One region of the Pseudoalteromonas sp. SIMBA_162 genome, then DNA from elsewhere that is predicted to be linked to it. Evidence: predicted binding sites of a transcription regulator. Region 1 holds the regulator's gene; each other region holds the start of a gene.
What was found. Region 1 encodes sigma-54, which starts transcription at its own class of promoters, with help from an activator protein. Its sites were predicted from a motif close to GTTGGCACGNNNNTNGNNT; they were not measured.
Positions count from the first base shown of each region.

Region 2: a site for sigma-54 is predicted at 2,766-2,784, ahead of R0J88_RS09700 (BON domain-containing protein). Genes of this name have one in related genera too.
Region 3: a site for sigma-54 is predicted at 2,792-2,810, ahead of fliE (flagellar hook-basal body complex protein FliE). Genes of this name have one in related genera too.
Region 4: a site for sigma-54 is predicted at 2,602-2,620, ahead of R0J88_RS14280 (YggN family protein). Genes of this name have one in related genera too.

Region 1 covers NZ_JAWJBQ010000006.1:184,098-189,027, forward strand. Annotated here, with positions in the region: gene lptA (lipopolysaccharide transport periplasmic protein LptA) at 1-371, shown strand, start outside; gene lptB (LPS export ABC transporter ATP-binding protein) at 368-1,093, shown strand; gene R0J88_RS06700 (RNA polymerase factor sigma-54) at 1,163-2,662, shown strand; gene hpf (ribosome hibernation promoting factor) at 2,689-2,976, shown strand; gene ptsN (PTS IIA-like nitrogen regulatory protein PtsN) at 2,981-3,433, shown strand; gene rapZ (RNase adapter RapZ) at 3,453-4,298, shown strand; gene R0J88_RS06720 (HPr family phosphocarrier protein) at 4,342-4,614, shown strand; gene mgtE (magnesium transporter) at 4,723-4,930, shown strand, end outside.
Region 2 covers NZ_JAWJBQ010000010.1:125,073-130,002, forward strand. Annotated here, with positions in the region: gene yaaA (peroxide stress protein YaaA) at 1-554, shown strand, start outside; gene R0J88_RS09695 (mechanosensitive ion channel family protein) at 680-1,636, shown strand; gene R0J88_RS09700 (BON domain-containing protein) at 2,374-2,694, opposite strand; gene srmB (ATP-dependent RNA helicase SrmB) at 2,935-4,161, opposite strand; gene R0J88_RS09710 (tRNA1(Val) (adenine(37)-N6)-methyltransferase) at 4,237-4,930, shown strand, end outside.
Region 3 covers NZ_JAWJBQ010000018.1:90,643-95,572, reverse strand. Annotated here, with positions in the region: gene R0J88_RS14060 (sensor histidine kinase) at 118-1,230, shown strand; gene R0J88_RS14055 (sigma-54-dependent transcriptional regulator) at 1,227-2,693, shown strand; gene fliE (flagellar hook-basal body complex protein FliE) at 2,851-3,183, shown strand; gene fliF (flagellar basal-body MS-ring/collar protein FliF) at 3,204-4,919, shown strand; gene fliG (flagellar motor switch protein FliG) at 4,912-4,930, shown strand, end outside.
Region 4 covers NZ_JAWJBQ010000019.1:18,567-23,496, reverse strand. Annotated here, with positions in the region: gene R0J88_RS14305 (cytochrome b/b6 domain-containing protein) at 1-159, opposite strand, end outside; gene R0J88_RS14300 (AzlC family ABC transporter permease) at 258-962, shown strand; gene R0J88_RS14295 (AzlD domain-containing protein) at 959-1,258, shown strand; gene R0J88_RS14290 (glutathione peroxidase) at 1,478-1,975, shown strand; gene R0J88_RS14285 (PA3496 family putative envelope integrity protein) at 2,091-2,276, opposite strand; gene R0J88_RS14280 (YggN family protein) at 2,658-3,455, shown strand; gene R0J88_RS14275 (hypothetical protein) at 4,321-4,461, shown strand; tRNA gene R0J88_RS14270 (tRNA-Ser) at 4,679-4,769, shown strand; tRNA gene R0J88_RS14265 (tRNA-Ser) at 4,819-4,911, shown strand.

The DNA.
Region 1 (4,930 bases):
TTGAAATTATTCATGGCGACAGAAAAATTACCGCAGACCGCCTTGAGGTTCACAAGCGCGATGAGCTAGGCGACAACAAGCAATTGTTAATTGCCACAGGTACGCCTGCATATTTTGAAGAAAAACAAGCCGACGGCACAATAATGAGCGCCAGCGCTAATGAAGTTAGGTACGATGTTTCAACGCGTTTTTTAACATTAATTGGAGATGCAGAGATATCTCAAGCTGGGCAAAAAATGAATGCAAAAAGCATTACCTACGATATAGAACAGCAGCTTATTAGCGCCGAAAAAGATGAAAGTTCAACAGACCGTGTACACACTATCTTAGTGCCTGTGGAGCCTAAAAAAAATGACAAAGGCCAACCATGAGTACATTAAAAGCAGAGCTACTAGCCAAAAGCTACAAAGGCCGTGAAGTTGTAAAAAATGTGGGCTTAGAAGTTAAAGCTGGAAGTATTGTAGGCTTGCTTGGGCCAAACGGCGCAGGTAAAACAACAACCTTTTACATGATTGTAGGCTTAGTCCCTAGCGACAAAGGCAAAATATCTATCGATGATAACGATATTACGCTTTTACCTATGCACAGTCGTGCTAGATTAGGCATTGGCTACTTACCACAAGAGTCGTCTATATTTAGAAAATTAACAGTGTATCAAAACTTAATGGCTATTTTAGAAACTCGAAAGGAGCTCACTAAGCAAGCCAGAGAAGATACATTAAATAATCTATTGGATGAATTTAGCATTCAACACATTCGCGATAGCAAAGGTATGGCATTATCGGGCGGAGAACGTCGCCGAGTAGAGATTGCACGTGCTTTAGCCGCAGATCCAAAGTTTATTTTGCTAGACGAACCATTTGCCGGTGTTGACCCTATCTCAGTATTAGATATTAAAAAAATTATTGAACACCTGAAAAACCGTGGGATTGGCGTATTAATAACAGACCACAATGTAAGAGAAACCCTTGATGTTTGCGAAAAAGCCTACATTGTTTCTCATGGGGAACTGATTGCTTCTGGTACCCCTGAACACGTATTAAATGATAAAACTGTACGCGATGTATATTTAGGCGAGCAATTTAGGCTGTAACATTTACGCCTTATTTATAAGCATCTGCTAGTATTAATTATAACAACTTAAAAGGATTGTTAGAGATACATGAGGCAATCACTACAGCTGCGCATGGGCCAGCAACTTACAATGACACCTCAGTTGCAACAAGCTATTCGCTTGCTGCAATTAAGTACATTGGATCTTCAGCAAGAAATACAAGAAGCGCTCGACAGCAACCCATTACTTGAGGTTGAGGAGCAAGACTATGCCGATGATCTTGCGGGCAAAAATGAGCAAAAAGCAGATAATGATGAAGTTACAGTAACCGTATCTGCAGATGAAGCCCCTAGCGAGTATGAACAAGACAGTGGTGAAGCGCTTGCTAAAGATACCGTAAGTGACGACATGGCAATGGATGTTAGCTGGGATGAGTATATGAGTGCAGCCCCTGCATCATCTTCAGGCCCAATGCCTGAAGATGAGTCTATATATCAGGGCGCATCAACTGAAACGCTTCACGAATACTTAATGTGGCAATTACAATTAACGCCATTTAGCCCTACAGATGAAGCCATCGCTATTGCTATTGTAGAAGCGGTGGATGATTCAGGCATACTGACACTCAGCTGCGAAGAGATTTTAGAGAGCTTTAATCAAGATAACGACGATGACGTTGAGGTTGAACTTGACGAAATAGAAGCGGTTTTAAAGCGCATTCAGCTATTTGACCCAGTGGGTATTGCGGCACGTAGCTTACAAGAGTGCTTGTGTATTCAGTTAAATCAATTTGATAAAGGCACGCCTTTTATTGATGAAACAAAAATGATTTTAACAGAGCACATTGATTTGTTAGCTGCTCGTGACTACCGTACATTAATGAAAAAAACGAAGCTCAAAGAAGATGAGCTTAAAGAAATAATGACACTTATTCATACTCTCAACCCTAAGCCTGCAGACACAATAGTACGAGAAGAGTCTGAGTATGTAATACCTGATGTGTCAGTTAAAAAAATTAAAGGCCGCTGGATTGTAGAGTTAAACCCAGACAGCATGCCAAAAATTCGTGTAAACAGCCAATATGCAGCGATGTCGCGTACAGTTAAATCAAGCGGCGACAGTCAATTTATTCGCTCACATTTACAAGAAGCTAAATGGTTTATAAAAAGCTTAGAAAGTAGAAATGATACACTTTTAAAAGTAACTAACTGTATTGTTAAACAACAACAGGGCTTTTTTGAACACGGCCCAGAAGCCATGAAACCGATGGTTTTAAATGATGTTGCCGAAATGGTAGAAATGCACGAATCAACAATTTCGCGCGTAACTACGCAAAAGTATATGCACACACCGCGTGGAATATTTGAGCTTAAATACTTTTTCTCAAGCCACGTAAGTACCGAAAATGGTGGAGAATGTTCATCTACGGCAATACGTGCACTTATTAAAAAATTAATCGCAGCAGAAAACTCAGCAAAACCATTGAGTGATAGCAAAATTGCGGATATATTGGCTGAGCAAGGAATTAAAGTAGCGAGACGTACAATCGCAAAATATCGCGAATCTCTGGCTATTCCACCGTCAAATCAGCGAAAGAGCCTGATTTAAGACGCTAAACAAAGAGGGTAATGCTTATGCAACTAAATTTAACTGGTCGTCATGTAGAACTAACTGATTCATTAAGAGACTATATAAATACCAAATTTGCGAAGCTAGAAAGGCACTCTGATCATATTAATAATGTTCATGTCATTCTTGATATAGAAAAATTAAATCAAAAAGCAGAAGCAACTATTCATGTAAGTGGTGCTGAATTATTCGCATCCACTGAACATCAAGATATGTATGCAGCTATTGATTCATTGATTGACAAGCTTGACCGTCAAGTAATTAAACACAAAGAGAAGCTTGCTCGACACTAATATGATGAAATTAAGTTCACTTATATGCCAGGACTGCAGTAAAGCTGCGGTCCTTTTTAATAGTAAAAAAAGAATTTTAGAGTTTATTAGCGAGCTGGCTCACGATAAATTACCGTATTTATCTCAACAGGATATTTTGGGCGCTTTATTAACCCGCGAAAAGCTAGGCAGCACAGGGATAGGAAGAGGTATTGCTATTCCACATGGCCGAATGAGCGGCGCACAAGAACCTTTAGCATTGGTGTTAGTAAGTGAAACACCGATTAATTTTGATGCTATAGACAACCGCCCTGTTGATATTTTTGTTGCACTCATCGTACCTGAAGGCGATAACCAACAGCATTTAAAGACGCTAGCAACGATAGCTGATAAACTAAAAAATAAAGAATTTTGTAAGCAGCTTCGCTGTGCTAAATCGGATGCTGAGTTGTATCAAATTATTGTTGACCAATCGTAACAAATTTAAAGGGTGATTAATGGAGTTGATTATCATAAGTGGCCGTTCTGGTTCTGGTAAGTCGGTTGCTTTACGCGTTGTTGAAGATCTAGGTTATTATTGCGTAGATAACATTCCAGTAAATTTATTACCTTCTTTGGTAAGAAGCGTTTCTGATAACTACGATAAAATTGCCGTTAGTATAGATGTGCGAAATTTACCAAAAGAGCAAGATGAGTTTAATCACATCATCGAATACTTACCGGGTTTTACAAAACCAACGCTGTTCTACTTAGACAGTGAAGATCAAACCCTTATTAAACGCTTTTCTGAAACCAGACGCTTACACCCTTTATCAATAGATTCACTTCCGCTTGATTTAGCCATAAAAAAAGAAAAAGAACTTCTCGATGTGCTAATTACGCGCGCCGATTACATGATCGATACCAGTGAGCTAAGCGTTCATCAACTTGCTGAATCAATTCGCGAAAAAATATTAGGTAAAAAAGACAAGCAGCTAATTGTTACATTTGAATCTTTTGGTTTTAAACATGGCATTCCTAAAGAAGCAGATTACGTATTTGATGCGCGTTTTTTACCTAACCCGCATTGGGAGCCTGAACTAAAACCACTTAATGGCCTAGACCAACCAGTAAAAGATTATTTGGCTAGCCACAGCATAGTTCAAAAATTTACATGGCAAATACAAACCTTTGTACAAACATGGCTACCACACCTAGAGCGAAATAACAGAAGCTATTTAACTATTGCGATTGGCTGTACTGGCGGGCAACATCGCTCTGTATATTTAGCGCAAACAATTGGCGAAAGCTTTGCAGTTACGCATCCCAATGTAAAAATACGTCACAGAGAACAAGAAAAGTAATTTTACAAAACTAATAACCTGTTCAGCTTTGATAGAGTAATGTATGCGTATAGAAGACACTTTTTTAATACAAAATAAATTAGGACTGCATGCCAGAGCCGCGACTGTATTAGCCCAACTCGCTGTAAAATTTGATGCTTCAATCACCTTATTTCAAGATGATAAAGAAGCTGCTGGTGACAGTGTATTAGCACTAATGCTACTTGAAAGTAGCCAAGGTAAAGAAGTTAAAGTGGTATGTGAAGGGCCTGATGCAGAGCAAGCTTTAAATGCAATTGGAGAACTTATTTCGCAACGATTTAACGAACAAGAGTAACGTTAATTTTTAACATTTAAATAAAATAACTATAATCAAAATAACTGGCTGCTAGGTCGTACTCCCCCACCCATTAGGTAACAGTTACAGTATAAATAAAGGACGCCAATGCCCGAAGCTTTTGAACAAGACTACCCACTACAACAACTAAAACAAGTGACCAAGTCACTTAATAGTGGTCAGTTTGTTCAAGTTAGGCGCATGCTCGCAAAAACAGCGCCATGTGATACTGCGTTATTATTAGAATCATCTCCACACAAAATTCGTCGCTTGCTATGGCAGTTAGTTGATCCTGATGTTCAAGGTGATGTACTCG
Region 2 (4,930 bases), on a different contig from region 1:
CCAAACAAGCCGCGCTTGCTTTTAATGGTGATGTATACGGTGGGTTAGAGGCGAGTACTTTAACTGCAAGCGACCTTGATTACGCGCAAAGTCATTTGCGTATATTATCTGGATTATATGGCCTGTTAAAACCGCTTGATTTAATGCAAGCGTACCGACTAGAAATGGGCACTAAGCTTGAAAACTCTCGTGGTAAAAACCTGTATGAGTTTTGGGGCAGTATTATTGCTGATAAGCTAAATGAAGTAACAAAAGCACAAGATGCACAATATCTCGTTAACCTAGCTTCAAACGAATACTTCAAAGCGGTAGATAAAAAAGCGCTCAACGCGCAAATTATTACGCCGCACTTTAAAGACTGCAAAAATGGTCAATACAAGGTCATTAGCTTTTATGCTAAAAAAGCGCGCGGCATGATGGCGCGTTACATTATAGAAAACCAAGTAACGCAACTAAGTCAGCTAAAAGAGTTTACCGTAGCGGGTTACTATTTTAGCGCTGAGGCAACAACTAAAGAGTTAGAGCCGGTATTTTTGCGCGAAGAGCAAAACTAACGCGTTTAATTAAAGCTAAACACATACCCAAAAAGCCATGCATTGCATGGCTTTTTATATGCTGGCGCTAAACTTGCAAACATGAGTTAAGTATTCACATTATTATTTACTCATAGGTGCAAAAAATGATCAGCATACCCTCGATAACAGAAGCCGAAAAACTTATCGAAGAAAAACTCGGCGGTTGGTTTGATGTTGTTATAAGTCACATCCCTAATTTTATAGTGGCGGTTATTATTGCCATTATATTTTCAATGCTAGCGCGCTTTGCTGGCAACCTAATGAAAAACATATTGCGCCGTTCACTCGACTCACAACAAATAGCCGATTTAATGGCCTCTATATTTAAGGTTATTGTACTGTGTGTTGGGGTATTTATAGCGCTGGATTTTGTGGGGTTAAAAGGTACGGTTACCTCTTTATTAGCCGGTGCGGGTATTGTTGGTTTAGCCATAGGTTTTGCGTTTCAAGATATGACCGAAAACTTGATTGCGGGCATAGCAATGGGTATACGCAAACCCTTTAAAACAGGAGACGTAATCGAAACCGACGACGTGTTTGGTTCAGTGCACTCAATAAACTTGCGTAACACGCTAATAGAGAGCTTTTACGGGCAGTTAATTTTAGTACCAAACAAGGTATTATTCAGAAATGTGTTAAAAAATTACACCACACTCGGAGTTAGACGCATAGAAGTACCGGTAGGCATTTCGTATGGTGACGACATTGAAAAAGCGAAAGAAGTTATTGTAGATAAGATTAACAATTTGGACTTTGTCATTCGTAAAAACGAAACCGATGTTTATGCTGAAGGCTTTGGCGACAGTAGCATTAATTTATTGGTGTGGTTTTGGATTAAATACCCAGGTGAACCAGACTTTATGACAGTGCGTCATAAAGGCGTAGTTGCTGTTAAACAAGCGTTGGATGAAGCTGATATTAGTATTCCATTCCCTATTCGCACGCTCGATTTTGGTATTAAAGGCGGTGAAAAACTCGATGCCATGATCAGCGATAAAATTAACCAGCAATCATCAAATAAAGGCAACGCTGGTGGAGCAGATTCAAGCCAAAACGAATAAATGAGCTATTAATACCAGTGGGAATTATTTACTCACTCGCAACGCAATTTTACATTTAAATACGCGTTGTGGGCTTAAATAAAAATGACTTATGGTTCACAACGACTAAATGCAGCTTTATAAAGCTGCATTTTTTTATGGCTATTTAAGTGTTTGAGAAGGTGAGAGCAACGTTAATTGATTATTGATTAAGGCCTATTTACCTTTTGGGGTGAAATTGAAAGCGGGCTATGTGATATATCGATAAGGCTAAGCCTATTGTGTAGTTACTTCTCGAAACCGACGATAACGCAGCATAAATATAAAACATGCAGTAACTTTTGTGGTCCCCCTTATAGGTTGCTTCTCCTTGTAGCCTAAATAATAGTTAATAAGGAGCAAGTAGGGCGTATAAGCTGTATACGACTTTAAGTTATACCTACATAGGCGAAGTCATTAAAATAATGCAGGAGTAGGTACTTAGCTTACTGGGTCACAAATCGCACACCGTAATTATGTTGCTCCTTGATAGAACACGCTTTAATAATATCAGTTAAATAGGCCTAGGCTTAATATAAATTTATTATTTAAAGAGCGGATTATTTTGGCAAATATTAGGCGGTAAGTGAGAGGTAATTAAAGCGAGTTTTTTATTGTAGTTAATGTGAGTTGCAAGTAAATACTGGCACAAAAAAGGCGCAGCATGTGTTGGAGTAACATGCTGCGCCTAGGATCAATTGAGTTAATAAAAATGCGATTTAAATAACACTAATTTTGTTACGGATGATTTTAACACCATCCATATTTTCTAAAAACTTTTGAGCAAGCGCACGTTCAAAACCGGTTTGCGCTTGACCATGTAATACTACCTCGCCATCTTTAACCTGTACGCGAATATTGCTTAATGCAAAGTTGGGGTTAGTACGAAGCGTGCTTGTAATGGTTTGCTGAAGGTTAGGTTGAGTTGCTACGCTGCTGACTACGGCTAGGTGTGTTGCTGCACTCACTTTGGTAGCGCAGGCTAACAAAAATAAACAACAAAACGAAACTAACGCGATAGTTAACTTTAAGCGGTTCATAACTCAATCCTTTTATATCAATTAAAAATTTAGCCAAACCATTAAATATTCTGGCTATTCTGTGTTTAATATTACAAGTTCAGTGCCAGTTTTAATTTATTGAAATATAAGGTTATTTTATTAAGTGGGAATTCAGGTGGGCAATAATTACATTTAAATGGGTAGGTGTTACATGCACCGGTTACATATGTTACACGCATTAAAAAGCCGGCATACGCCGGCTTTGGTAAATATGCTAAGTTACTTTTTCTTTTTAACTTTCGCTTTTTTCTTTGCTTTCATTTTTACCGGATCTTTGCGCTTTTTAACCGGTGGCTTAGCCTCTTTATGCTGAGGCTCTATGCCTTTAATTACACGGCGTTTAAGCTTTTGTTCAATGTAGCGTTCTACTTTGTACAAAATACCAATATCATGCGCTTCAACTAATGAAATAGCGATGCCTTTTTTACCTGCGCGACCAGTACGGCCAATACGGTGAACATATACGTCGGCGGTACGTGGCATATCAAAGTTAATAACGTGGCTAATGTCAGATACGTCAATACCGCGAGCAGCTACATCTGTTGCAATTAATATTTTAGTGCGGCCACTATGAAAGTTTTCCATTGCTTTCATGCGCTTGTCTTGTGGCATTTCACCTCGCAGCCAAGCGGCTTTTACACCGTTATTAGTTAATTCACCAATGAGAGTTTCTAAACGTTCACGGGTTTTAACAAATACAATGGCTTTACTCACGTCTGGGCCGTTGAGGGTGTTGACTAAAAGCTCGAGTTTATGGTGGTAATCATCAGCAAGATGAACCCACTGGTGAATTTTAGCTTTTTCTTTACGAGACGACTCAGCTTCTAACAAAGCCGGATCGTTTAATGTGGTTTCTGCAAATCGCTCTACGCTGTCACCCTCAAGGGTTGCTGAGAATAAAAAGCACTGACGGCGGTTTTTAGCTTCGTCACAAATACGGCTCATTTCTTTTTTGAAGCCCATGTCTAGCATGCGGTCGGCTTCATCAATAATAAGCATTTCGACGTGTTCAGCATGAAAGTTTTCAGTTTCAAGGTATTCCATTAATCGCCCTGGTGTAGCAATTAATATGTCGTTATTTTTTTCAAAAATTTCTTTATGCGTTCCGTAGTTAATACCGCCGGTCACGACACCTATTTTTAGGTGCGTACGTTTGGCGAGTAACTCACATTGCTCATGAATTTGATAAGCCAGCTCACGTGTTGGCGTCATTATTAATACTCGGGCAAAACCAGGTTCACGGCGCGGAAAATCCAATAAGTATTGAATCGCAGGAATTAAAAATGCCGCTGTTTTACCTGTGCCAGTTGGCGCAGACGCTAAAATATCACGTCCCTGAAGAGCTTCAGGAATAGCTTGTTGTTGAATACTGGTTGGCTTCTCGTAGCCCATTTTATCAATGGCATCGAGTAATTTGGTATCAAGATCAAATTCAGAAAATTGCATAGAGTGTCTAAAATAGTGGACAATTACCTTGATTATACGCGCTATGCTGCGCTTGGTGAATGAAAAGGTGAAAAAATGTCTGGTTTTGCATTTAAACAATTTAAGGTTGAACACGACCTCTGCGCAATGAAGGTTTCAACCGACGGCATTTTGCTTGGTGCGTGGGCAAACTTAGCTGGTGCAAACTCGTTACTAGACATTGGTACAGGCACGGGGTTATTGGCGTTAATGTGTAAACAGCGCAGGCCAGCATTGAGTATTACTGCGGTTGAAATAGATGAAAACGCACACAATCAAGCAGTACAAAACGTAGCAAATAGTCCGTGGCCCAATATAGCTATTAAGCATCAAACTATTCAAAGCTTTAATAGTGACGCTCCCTTTGATGTCATCATTTCTAATCCGCCTTACTTTAATCACAGTTTAAAAGGCAATAATGCCGCCCGAAACACTGCGCGTCACACCGATGGTTTGAGCTTTGAGGAGCTAATTAACGCGTTTAAGCGGCTTAGCCATTCACAGTCACGGTTTAGTTTAATACTGCCAAACACTGAGGCTTTAGTATTTATTGAGCTTGCTACTCAAAAAGGGCTTTATTTAAATACACATTGCCAAGTAAAAGCGACACCTAGCAAACCCATAAGCCGCGGTTTAATGACGTTTAGTTATCTAGAATCACAAACCGACAATTCAACGCTATGCATTAGAGAGTTAAACAATAATTACACTACTGATTACATTACTTTGTGTAAGGCATTTTATTTAAAGA
Region 3 (4,930 bases), on a different contig from region 1:
ATGCGCGTCATTTTTATGTCGCGCTATTATTATTGTAAGTTAATGAAAATAATATAAATAAATTTTGGTACACATTGTGCATTAAGCTCTATATCTATACAAATTCGAGATTTGATTATGGCCCTTGCGAGCGTGCTTAAACCACAGTTTATTTCTGCAAATCAGTATAACCCATGTTTACTTCAAGAGGAGTACATAGGTGAGTTAAGCGATCTGCGTCAGCAAGCAAGTTGGCTTTCACATTTAGTTGATACCATGCCCGCAGGTGTGGTTGTGCTTGATGGTAAAGGAATGATTGCAAAGGCCAACCAAATAGCCATTGATATGTTAGGCGAACCTTTAGAAGGTGAAAAGTGGTTTAGCGTTATTCAACGCTCTTTTAGACCGCATCAAGACGATGGTCACGAAGTATCGCTTAAAGATGGCCGTTTAATTAAGCTTGATATAACAGCGTTAGCGCCCGAGCCGGGCCAGCTAATTTTAATGACCGATTTGAGTGAAACACGCCGTTTACAAAAGCGAGTTGCTCATATGCAGCGCCTAAGTGCTTTGGGTAAAATGGTGGCGTCGCTTGCACATCAGGTTCGAACCCCACTTTCAGCGGCCATGCTTTATGCTGCTAATTTGGGCTCTAAGCGTTTACCCGAGGCATCTCGCGATAATTTTCAAAGCAAGTTAATGTCACGCTTAAAAGATTTAGAAACTCAAGTAAACGATATGCTACTTTTTGCCAAAAGTGGCGACCAACAAGTTGTTGAGCAAGTGTCTATGCAGCAGTTACTCAGTGAGGTAAAAGCGGGTGCTGATGCTATGGTGACACTAAATGACAGTCATTTAGCTGTTAACCTCCCAGAGCCAGATATTCAAATAACAGGTAATAAATCAGCCATAGCCAGCGCAATTCAAAATTTAATCCATAACAGTATTCAAGTCATTGGTGCTGGCGCTGAAGTAAAATTAAGTGCTGCGACTGACGAGCAAAATCCAGATTTTGTTCGTATCAGCGTATCCGATAACGGTCCAGGTATTGATTTAACTCAAGCAGAAAAAATATTTGAACCCTTTTATACCACTAAAAGCCAAGGCACAGGGTTAGGGCTTGCTGTTGTGAGTTCGGTTGCAAACGCTCATCAGGGGCGTGTTGACGTGACTAATAATAAAGGCGGTGGAGCATGCTTTAGTTTGCTTTTACCTATTCGCACCGCATCTAAATTAGAGGAATCATTATGAGTAACACTATTTTAGTTGTCGAAGATGATGCAGGGCTTCGCGAAGCCTTAATTGACACACTCGAAATGTCGGGGATTGAATGTATTGCGGCTAATTGTGCAGAGCAAGCCATGTTATTGCTAAAAAAAGAGCAATTTTCGCTGGTGGTGAGTGATGTACAAATGGGCACTATGAGTGGGCTTGATTTACTACGCAGTATTAAGCTTAACCACCCTGAATTGCCTGTTTTAATGATGACGGCGTACGCTACCATTGACGATGCTGTTGAAGCGATGCGCTTGGGCGCTATTGATTACATGGCAAAGCCGTTTGCACCTGAAGTTTTACTCAATATGGTAAGTCGATACTTACCTGAAAAAGCAAAAGAGACCGACGGCCCCATTGTTGCCGACCCAAGCAGTATTCAACTTTTAGAGTTAGCAAGTAAAGTTGCACGCTCTGATGCGAGCGTTATGGTGCTAGGCCCAAGTGGTTCAGGTAAGGAAGTGCTTGCACGGTATATTCATGATAAATCGAACCGATGCGATGCGCCGTTTGTTGCGATTAACTGTGCAGCAATTCCTGAAAATATGCTTGAAGCAACCTTATTTGGGTATGAAAAAGGCGCGTTTACAGGCGCAATTCAAGCGTGTCCTGGTAAGTTTGAGCAAGCGCAAGGCGGTACTATATTGCTCGACGAAATAACAGAAATGGATTTAGGGCTGCAAGCTAAACTACTTCGTGTGTTGCAAGAGCGCGAAGTAGAGCGCTTAGGTGGAAGAAAAACAATCCAGTTAGATGTACGTATACTTGCAACAAGTAACCGCGATTTGAAAGAAGCGGTTACCGAAAACCAATTTAGAGAAGATTTATATTACAGGCTTAATGTGTTTCCTTTGATGTGGCGACCACTTTGTCAGCGACCTGGAGATATCCTTGTATTGGCTAAGCATTTAATTGAGCGCCACTTAAACAAAAGTAAAGAGCCTATGGCTTATCTTGATAGTGCCGCAGAGAAAAAATTACTTGCTCATTCATGGCCTGGTAATGTGCGTGAGCTTGATAACGTAATACAACGTGCGTTAATACTTAGGACTGGGGATACTCTAAACGAGCATGCTATTTTCATTGAAAACATAGCGGCGACAGATTTTGTAATGGAGCCTGCATCTGTCAGCGCGCAAAATACTAGTCAGCAGCAAGTAAGTGCTACTAATAGAGATATTGACCAAGGCGCTATGAGTTCAGCGTATTATGACGAACAGTCATCTCCAGCCGAGCCAACAAAACAAGACTTATTGGCTGTTGATACGGGAAGCTATAAGGATGAGCTAAAAGATAAAGAGCATCGTATTATTTTAGAAACGTTAGCAAGATGCCAAGGTAAGCGAAAAGATGTCGCTGAAACGTTAGGTATAAGCCCTCGGACTTTACGTTACAAACTAGCGCAGATGCGCGATTTAGGTATTTCACTCCCCGCATAACATCATTTTTAGCCCTAAATTTACCCTTTGAATTTAGGGCTGTCAAAACTCTGACTTGCCAAATTTACCCTAAGCTATTGAAATGGTTAATTTAATTTTTTGGCATGCTTTGTGCTTTATTCATGTTAAGAGTTAACTGCATTGTCAGAGACAAATTATGAAAATTCAAAACAGCGCTGTATTTCAAGAAATGCAATCAATGGCTTTAGAGGCTGGCCGTAATAATCAAATCGAAAGACTGCCAGTAAAAACACAAGCCTCATCAACCGCTCAATTTGGCGATATGCTATCGGATGCAATTAATACTGTGCACGGTTTGCAGCAAGACGCTAAACAAAAAGTAGTGGCGGTAGAAACAGGCGACAGAAGCGTGTCTTTGGCTGAAGCAATGATTGCTTCTCAAAAGTCGTCAGTTGCATTTGAAGCGACAGTGCAGGTTCGTAATAAACTTGTCGAAGCTTACAAAGAAATCATGAACATGCCTGTTTAACTAGGTAGTGGAGAATTATTGTGGCGCAATCTAATCAATCAACCGATCTGGCTCTTGCTACTGGTGAAATGGACCAAAGCGATAGCGACGATCAACAAGAACAGAAATCAGGCTACTTAAGTTCGCTAAATGGCGTTGATTTATTGCGCCAAGTAACTTTAGTTATTGCTTTAGGCATTTGTTTAGCGATTGCTATATTTATTATTATTTGGGCACGTCAGCCAGATATGCGCCCACTTGGTAAAATGCAGACAGAAGAGCTTATTGAAACACTCGACTTTTTAGACGCACAAAAAATTGAATACCAAGTAGATGGAAATGTAGTGCTCGTCCCTGAAACTGAGTATCAAAATATTAAACTTTTAATGACTCGTGAAGGGCTAGAGCAAGGCCCTACATCGGGTTCAGATATTATTATGCAAGACATGGGGTTTGGTGTAAGTCAGCGTTTAGAGCGTGAACGCTTAAAGCATGGCCGAGAACAACAGTTAGCGCGCACAATTGAAGAGCTCAATAATATTACGCGTGCACGTGTATTGCTTGCCATTCCAAAAGAAAATGTATTTGCGCGCAGAGAGAAAAAGCCTTCAGCAACTGTTGTGCTTACGCTAAAGCGTGGGCGTTCGCTAGATAGCGAAGAGGTCGACTCAGTGGTTGATATGGTTGCATCGGCTGTACAAGGTTTAGAGCCGGCTCGTGTAACAGTAACGGATCAAAATGGTCGCTTACTAAATTCAGGCTCGCAAACATCGCTTGCTGCACGTTCACGTAAAGAGTACGACATAGAGCGTAAGCGTGAACAAGAATATCTTGAAAAAATAGACAGTATTTTAATACCTGTTGTAGGGCTTGCAAACTACACTGCACAAGTTGATTTAAGTATGGACTTTAGTGCTGTTGAGGAGACGCAAAAACGCTACAACCCAGATTTACCAGCAGTAAGAAGCGAAACAACATTCGAAGAAAATAATATAGGTGGTTTAGCGGTAGGTATACCTGGTGCACTGACGAATCAGCCTCCAGTAAACTCTAATATTCCTGAAGTAGCAGGACAAGGTGGAGCAGGTAGTGCAACTTCACCATCAAGAACGCATAAAGAAGCGACGCGTAACTATGAGTTAGATACAACTATCTCACATAAGCGTCAGCAAACAGGTGTGATACGTAGAATAAGTGTGTCGGTGGCCGTTGACTACATTCCGAAAGTAGGTGAAAACGGTGAAACCACAATGACACCGCGCTCAGTGGAAGAACTGTCAAATATTCGTCGTTTATTACAAGGTGGCGTTGGTTTTGACATGCAGCGTGGTGATGCACTTGAAGTGGTAACGGTTCCGTTTGTTCGCGAAGCAACTGATTTTGATATTAGCGTGCCGCTTTGGGAGCAGGATTGGTTTATGAAAATAATCCGCTTGGTACTGGGTGCATTAGTTATTATTGTACTCATAATGGCGGTAGTTAAACCGATGCTTAAACGCTTAATTTACCCAGACGATACACTTGAAGAGTATGACGAAGATGCGTTAAGTGCAGGCGTAGACATTGGCGATAGCACGTTGGATATGCTAAACAAAGACTTTGATTCTGCTTCAATTGGTTTCTCAAGCGATGGTACACTGCAATTACCAGATTTACATGGCGACGAAGACTTACTTAAAGCAATTCGTGCCCTTGTAGCCAATGAACCAGAACTATCATCACAAGTAGTGAAAGCGTGGTTAACAGAAGATGACTGATCAAGATCAAG
Region 4 (4,930 bases), on a different contig from region 1:
TACTATTCGCGTAACAATGAGCGCTAAAATAAAGAACCCAGCAACAAAATGCAGCTCAATCATGCCTTCTTCTACACTAAAATATAAAACAGCAATACTAATGACTAACAGCCAATGAAAACACCGTATAAACCCATCCCATACTTTTATCGTCGTCATTGTGTTTACCCTCTAAAAAACAGTATTATTAAAATGCTAATCAACCTCATAATAAGGTGTCGTTATCTGCCATTCTACAAGCCAGCAAGGTAAATGCTATGCAACCAGTTAAAAAAGCGATAATAAAAGGCTTTTTAGATATGCTTCCGCTTTGCTTAGCCGTTATTCCATGGGGAATACTCTGCGGCTCTTTAGCTATTCAAAATGGGTTTACAGCTCTTGAAACACAAGCCATGTCGTTACTGGTCTTTGCAGGTTCAGCTCAACTTGTCGCTATTGAACTTATGGCGGGTAACACCCCCTTACTTACCATATTATTCACCACGTTTATAATTAGCTCTCGGCATTTTTTATATGGACTTGCTGTTAGGCATAAAGTCATAGATCAACCAATGCGATGGCGCCTACCTGTTAGCTTTGTATTAACCGATGAATTATTTGCGTTTTCTCATCACCGCAAAGCTTATCGCACAAAAGTGCGTTTAGTTTATGCGCTTAGTGCAGGCTTTAGTTTTTACATCGCATGGAATATATGGACATTAATAGGCATTGTTGCAGGATCTATGCTTCCTGATTTAACTAACTTAGGGCTCGACTTTGCAATTGCAGCTACTTTTATCGCCTTAGTTATTCCAGGTATTAAAAATACCGCCTCTTTAGTGACTGTTACTGTGGCAGGTATTACTGCTACGTGGTTAAAAAGCACAGGGTTTGAATTATGGCTAGTGTGCTCCGCATTATTAGCAATGAGTGCAGGTTATTCAACGGCAAGGCTAACAGCGAAAAAGGACACTAAAACATGATGACCACTATTTTACTCATGGCCTGCATTACGTTTTTTACGCGTTATTTATTTTTACACCGTGCACTGCCGTTTAAAGTAGGCCCTAAAATGCAGCAATTTTTAAGCTTTAGTGCACCTGCCGTGCTTACCGCTATTTGGGTTCCTATTGTATTTTTGGGTGAAGAAGGCATAAACCTACATTGGCAAAACCCTTACTTAAGCGCCGCTATTGTAGCCATTATTGTAGCTTATAAAACACACAACATTTATTACACAACACTTGCCGGTATGGGTTTGTTTCTAATTTTAAATTAGGGCTTATTACCCTCTAAAGTTAAGTTTTAGCAGCCAGAGGATTGTTTATTATTTTTCACCGACAAGGATGTGGAATTAGGTATAATCAATACGCAAAATTTAGCTCAAACTATACCAAGGCCGTTAGGTCACACACCTCGCTCCACGAATAAACTTTATACTTTATGTAAAACCTTTACCGCGTTAAAATATGCCTAACAACAATAATAAGAAGCCACCATGCAAAAGTTTCATCAATTAAGCGCAACAAGTCTACAAGGCCAACCTATTAACTTTGATGACTTTGAGGGAAAAGTTGTACTCATTGTTAATACTGCAAGTAAATGCGGATTTACTTACCAGTACGCATCTTTACAAGCGCTTCATGAAAAGTACGCCAGTCAAGGACTTGTGATTATAGGCTTTCCGTGCAATCAATTTGGCCAACAAGAACCTGGAGATGCGTCGCAAATAGAGCAAGGGTGCTTAATAAATTATGGAGTCAGCTTTTTAATAACAGACAAAGTTGATGTGAATGGTAAAAATGCACACCCTGTATTTCGATTTTTAAAATCAGCATTACCGGGGCTTTTAACTCGAAAAATAAAATGGAATTTCACTAAGTTTTTAATTGCAGCCGATGGCACGCCAATTAAGCGCTATGCCCCTTTTACTAAGCCAGAAAAGATAGAGCTCACTATACAAAAAGCATTAAGTAAGGCTAAAAGCACGCAGTAAAAAGTAATAAAGAGGCTATTAGCCTCTTTATTGCCAATGTAACAACTGCTTAAGCGTACTTATCTGTGCACTTAGCTGCCGTTATTAATTGGTATTGTATTTATACTAGTGCAATTTAATCAATGTAATCGCTTAAGTCATCTTCGCCTAGATTTTTGCGCAAGCGTTTTTGCTCAAGGTAGTCTTCCAACTTTTTCTTAACCTTTTGCTTGTTTTTATCGTGTTGATTTCGACCGACCATTTCGTATTCGTCTTCAACAAAATCATCATCTAGCGCATCGTAACTAAATGTCTTACCCACAACCCACTCCATAAAGTGTTTGAGACCAATTACGCTTTAATTAATGTAATTGGTAAATTAAAAAATTTAACACCAATATGCTGTACAAATTAGCATCAAAGTAAAGCCACAAAGCCATAGTAAATAGCCTTCATGTCATTAATGTGAATAAATAGCGCTAAATTGCAATTGTGGAAAGTGAGAGTTTTTTATCGTATCGATAAATTTTTTTTATAAATTTATATTCATTGGTTAATTTCACCAAAATATAGTCTAATAATAAAAACCAAACAGACCTTTAAACCCAGCAAAAAACACAAGCCATTGCTTTTGTTGATAAAAAAATAGTGGCACCAAACTTGTTATTAGTTATTTGTTATCAACAAAAAATAGAGTCATCACATGAAAAAATTACTATTAGTTAGCGCATTAATCTGTACACCTGTTGCTATGGCACACAACGATAATGATTCAACAATTTCATTTAGCAACGATCAATGCGACGTAGAGTTTAAAAATGATGTTCGCATCAAGCCAAACGAACTAGAAATTTTTACAGCAAAAAACCAAGCTATGCAATTCAACAGCAATGGCGATTTAATGGTAAACGGTGAGTTTGTAGCGCTTAATAACTTACAACGCCAAGCTCTTACTCAATACTCTGATAGCTTACGTATACAGCTACCCGAAGTCGCTAATATTGCATTAGACGGCGTAAAAATCGCCGGTGTTGCTTTAGAAGAAGTCGGTAATGCTTTTAACATTAATGGCTTAGACGATATGTCATCGTTAATGGACGATATACGCGTAGAAGTAGAAAACACGTTTTATCAAGAAGGCACCTTTGTTATGGGCCAGCAAAGTTTTAACCAATTTGGTGAAAACTTTGAGCATCAGTTTGAAAAACAAATAGAAACAGCCGTTGAATCAGCAGTCATGCAATCTATGGGTAGTATCCTGGTCGCGCTTGGATCGGAGTTATTAGGTTCTGGCGGCGATATGGATGCATTCGAAGAACGCATGGAAAATATGGGCGCACAAATTGAAGAGAAAGTAGAGTTACACGCGAACAACTTAGAGCAACGAGCTAATTCGTTATGCGGTAATTTTGCTGAAATTGCAAAACAAGAAGAGCAGCTAGTAACGTTAGTTCCTGAGCTAGAAGGTTATCAATTATTTACCTTTAAACACGTTAAATAACCCGCAATTAACTCACTATATTTAACATCCCTTCAGCAGCATTTTATTTCATTGAATGCTGCTTTTTTGTATCTGTTCTGTCTCTTTTTTCTCGTTTATGTTGTTCGGCTCAGAATAAGGGTCATTGGTCTAGTTATTACTTGCCTAAGTAAACAACTTTATGGCTTTATACAAACATAGACTGCGTTCGTTATTTATCGTTATAAATAATAAAGATGAAAGCAGCGTTTTATGGACATAAATTTAACTCATATGCCCCCCTGTTTTTGATAACACTAAAGATTTAATCATCCAATTTTTAGTGGCTAAGCAAGACTAAAATATTCAGCAAGCAATTTGCTTCAAAATTTATGCCCTTAGCAAAAAGCTGAGAGGCTCCATCCCCAGTTAGACACGTTTAAACGTAACTAACACTAAAGCGCCTGCCTCATAGCAGGCGCTTTTTATTTATTAGAGAAGCACTCTATTAAAAAATCGTATTTTTAAGTCAATTACTATTTTAAATATCAAATTATTGACGATTTTTATTGCGATAAACATAACTACTAGCTGCAATAAAAAACACTACAAACACAATGATTAAAAACCTAAATAAAATAATCTGAATAATTACCCATTTAAAACAATCGAATATGCATAAATAAAAAACAAAACTAGTAAAAATACATTTAAAACAACAAACTAAAAAATAACCGAGTAAAATAAAAATTAAAAAACAGAAAAAACACAATTAAACATTTGATTAACAATTAGCACTTCAGATAAAAATAACTAATGCCTCACAGGTAATTTTTATCGTTTTATTTTTGTACACTTTGCATGCAAAATGCGCATGTTTTCAACAGACCTAAACCGGAGCCAAGTGATGAACCCTATAAATACATTAAACCAAACAGCAAACACACAAATTGCAGTTAAACCAACCAACCGAAAAGCAAAAATGCTAGCTAGACTTAATACGCTTGGAAAAAAATTAGCACTTGGCGGCGCAGCGCAATATAAATAATCACCCAACCATGGTTATTTATTCGGTGCAGCAAACACCCAACCACTAAAAAGTCTCTTTTTTAGCTCCCACAGTTTGCTGCAACCTCTTTATTTTATTAATAATTGCCTTAATTTCCCCTAATTTGTAAAAAAACACGTATTTACGTCTATTTTTTAGGCAAACAGACATTTTGCTATTTACACACCCCCATCACCTAAGTATTATTCTGCGTCACGGAGAGATGGCAGAGTGGTCGAATGCACCGGTCTTGAAAACCGGCATAGGTTTGTAGCCTATCTAGGGTTCAAATCCCTATCTCTCCACCATATTTTAATTGGTGGTTTTTTATATCATCAATACAACCGGTTATGCGTTGGAGAGGTGTCCGAGTGGCCGAAGGAGCTCCCCTGCTAAGGGAGTATAGAGTTTGTAGCTCTATCGAGGGTTCGAATCCCTCCCTCTCCACCATATACTATATATAAACCAC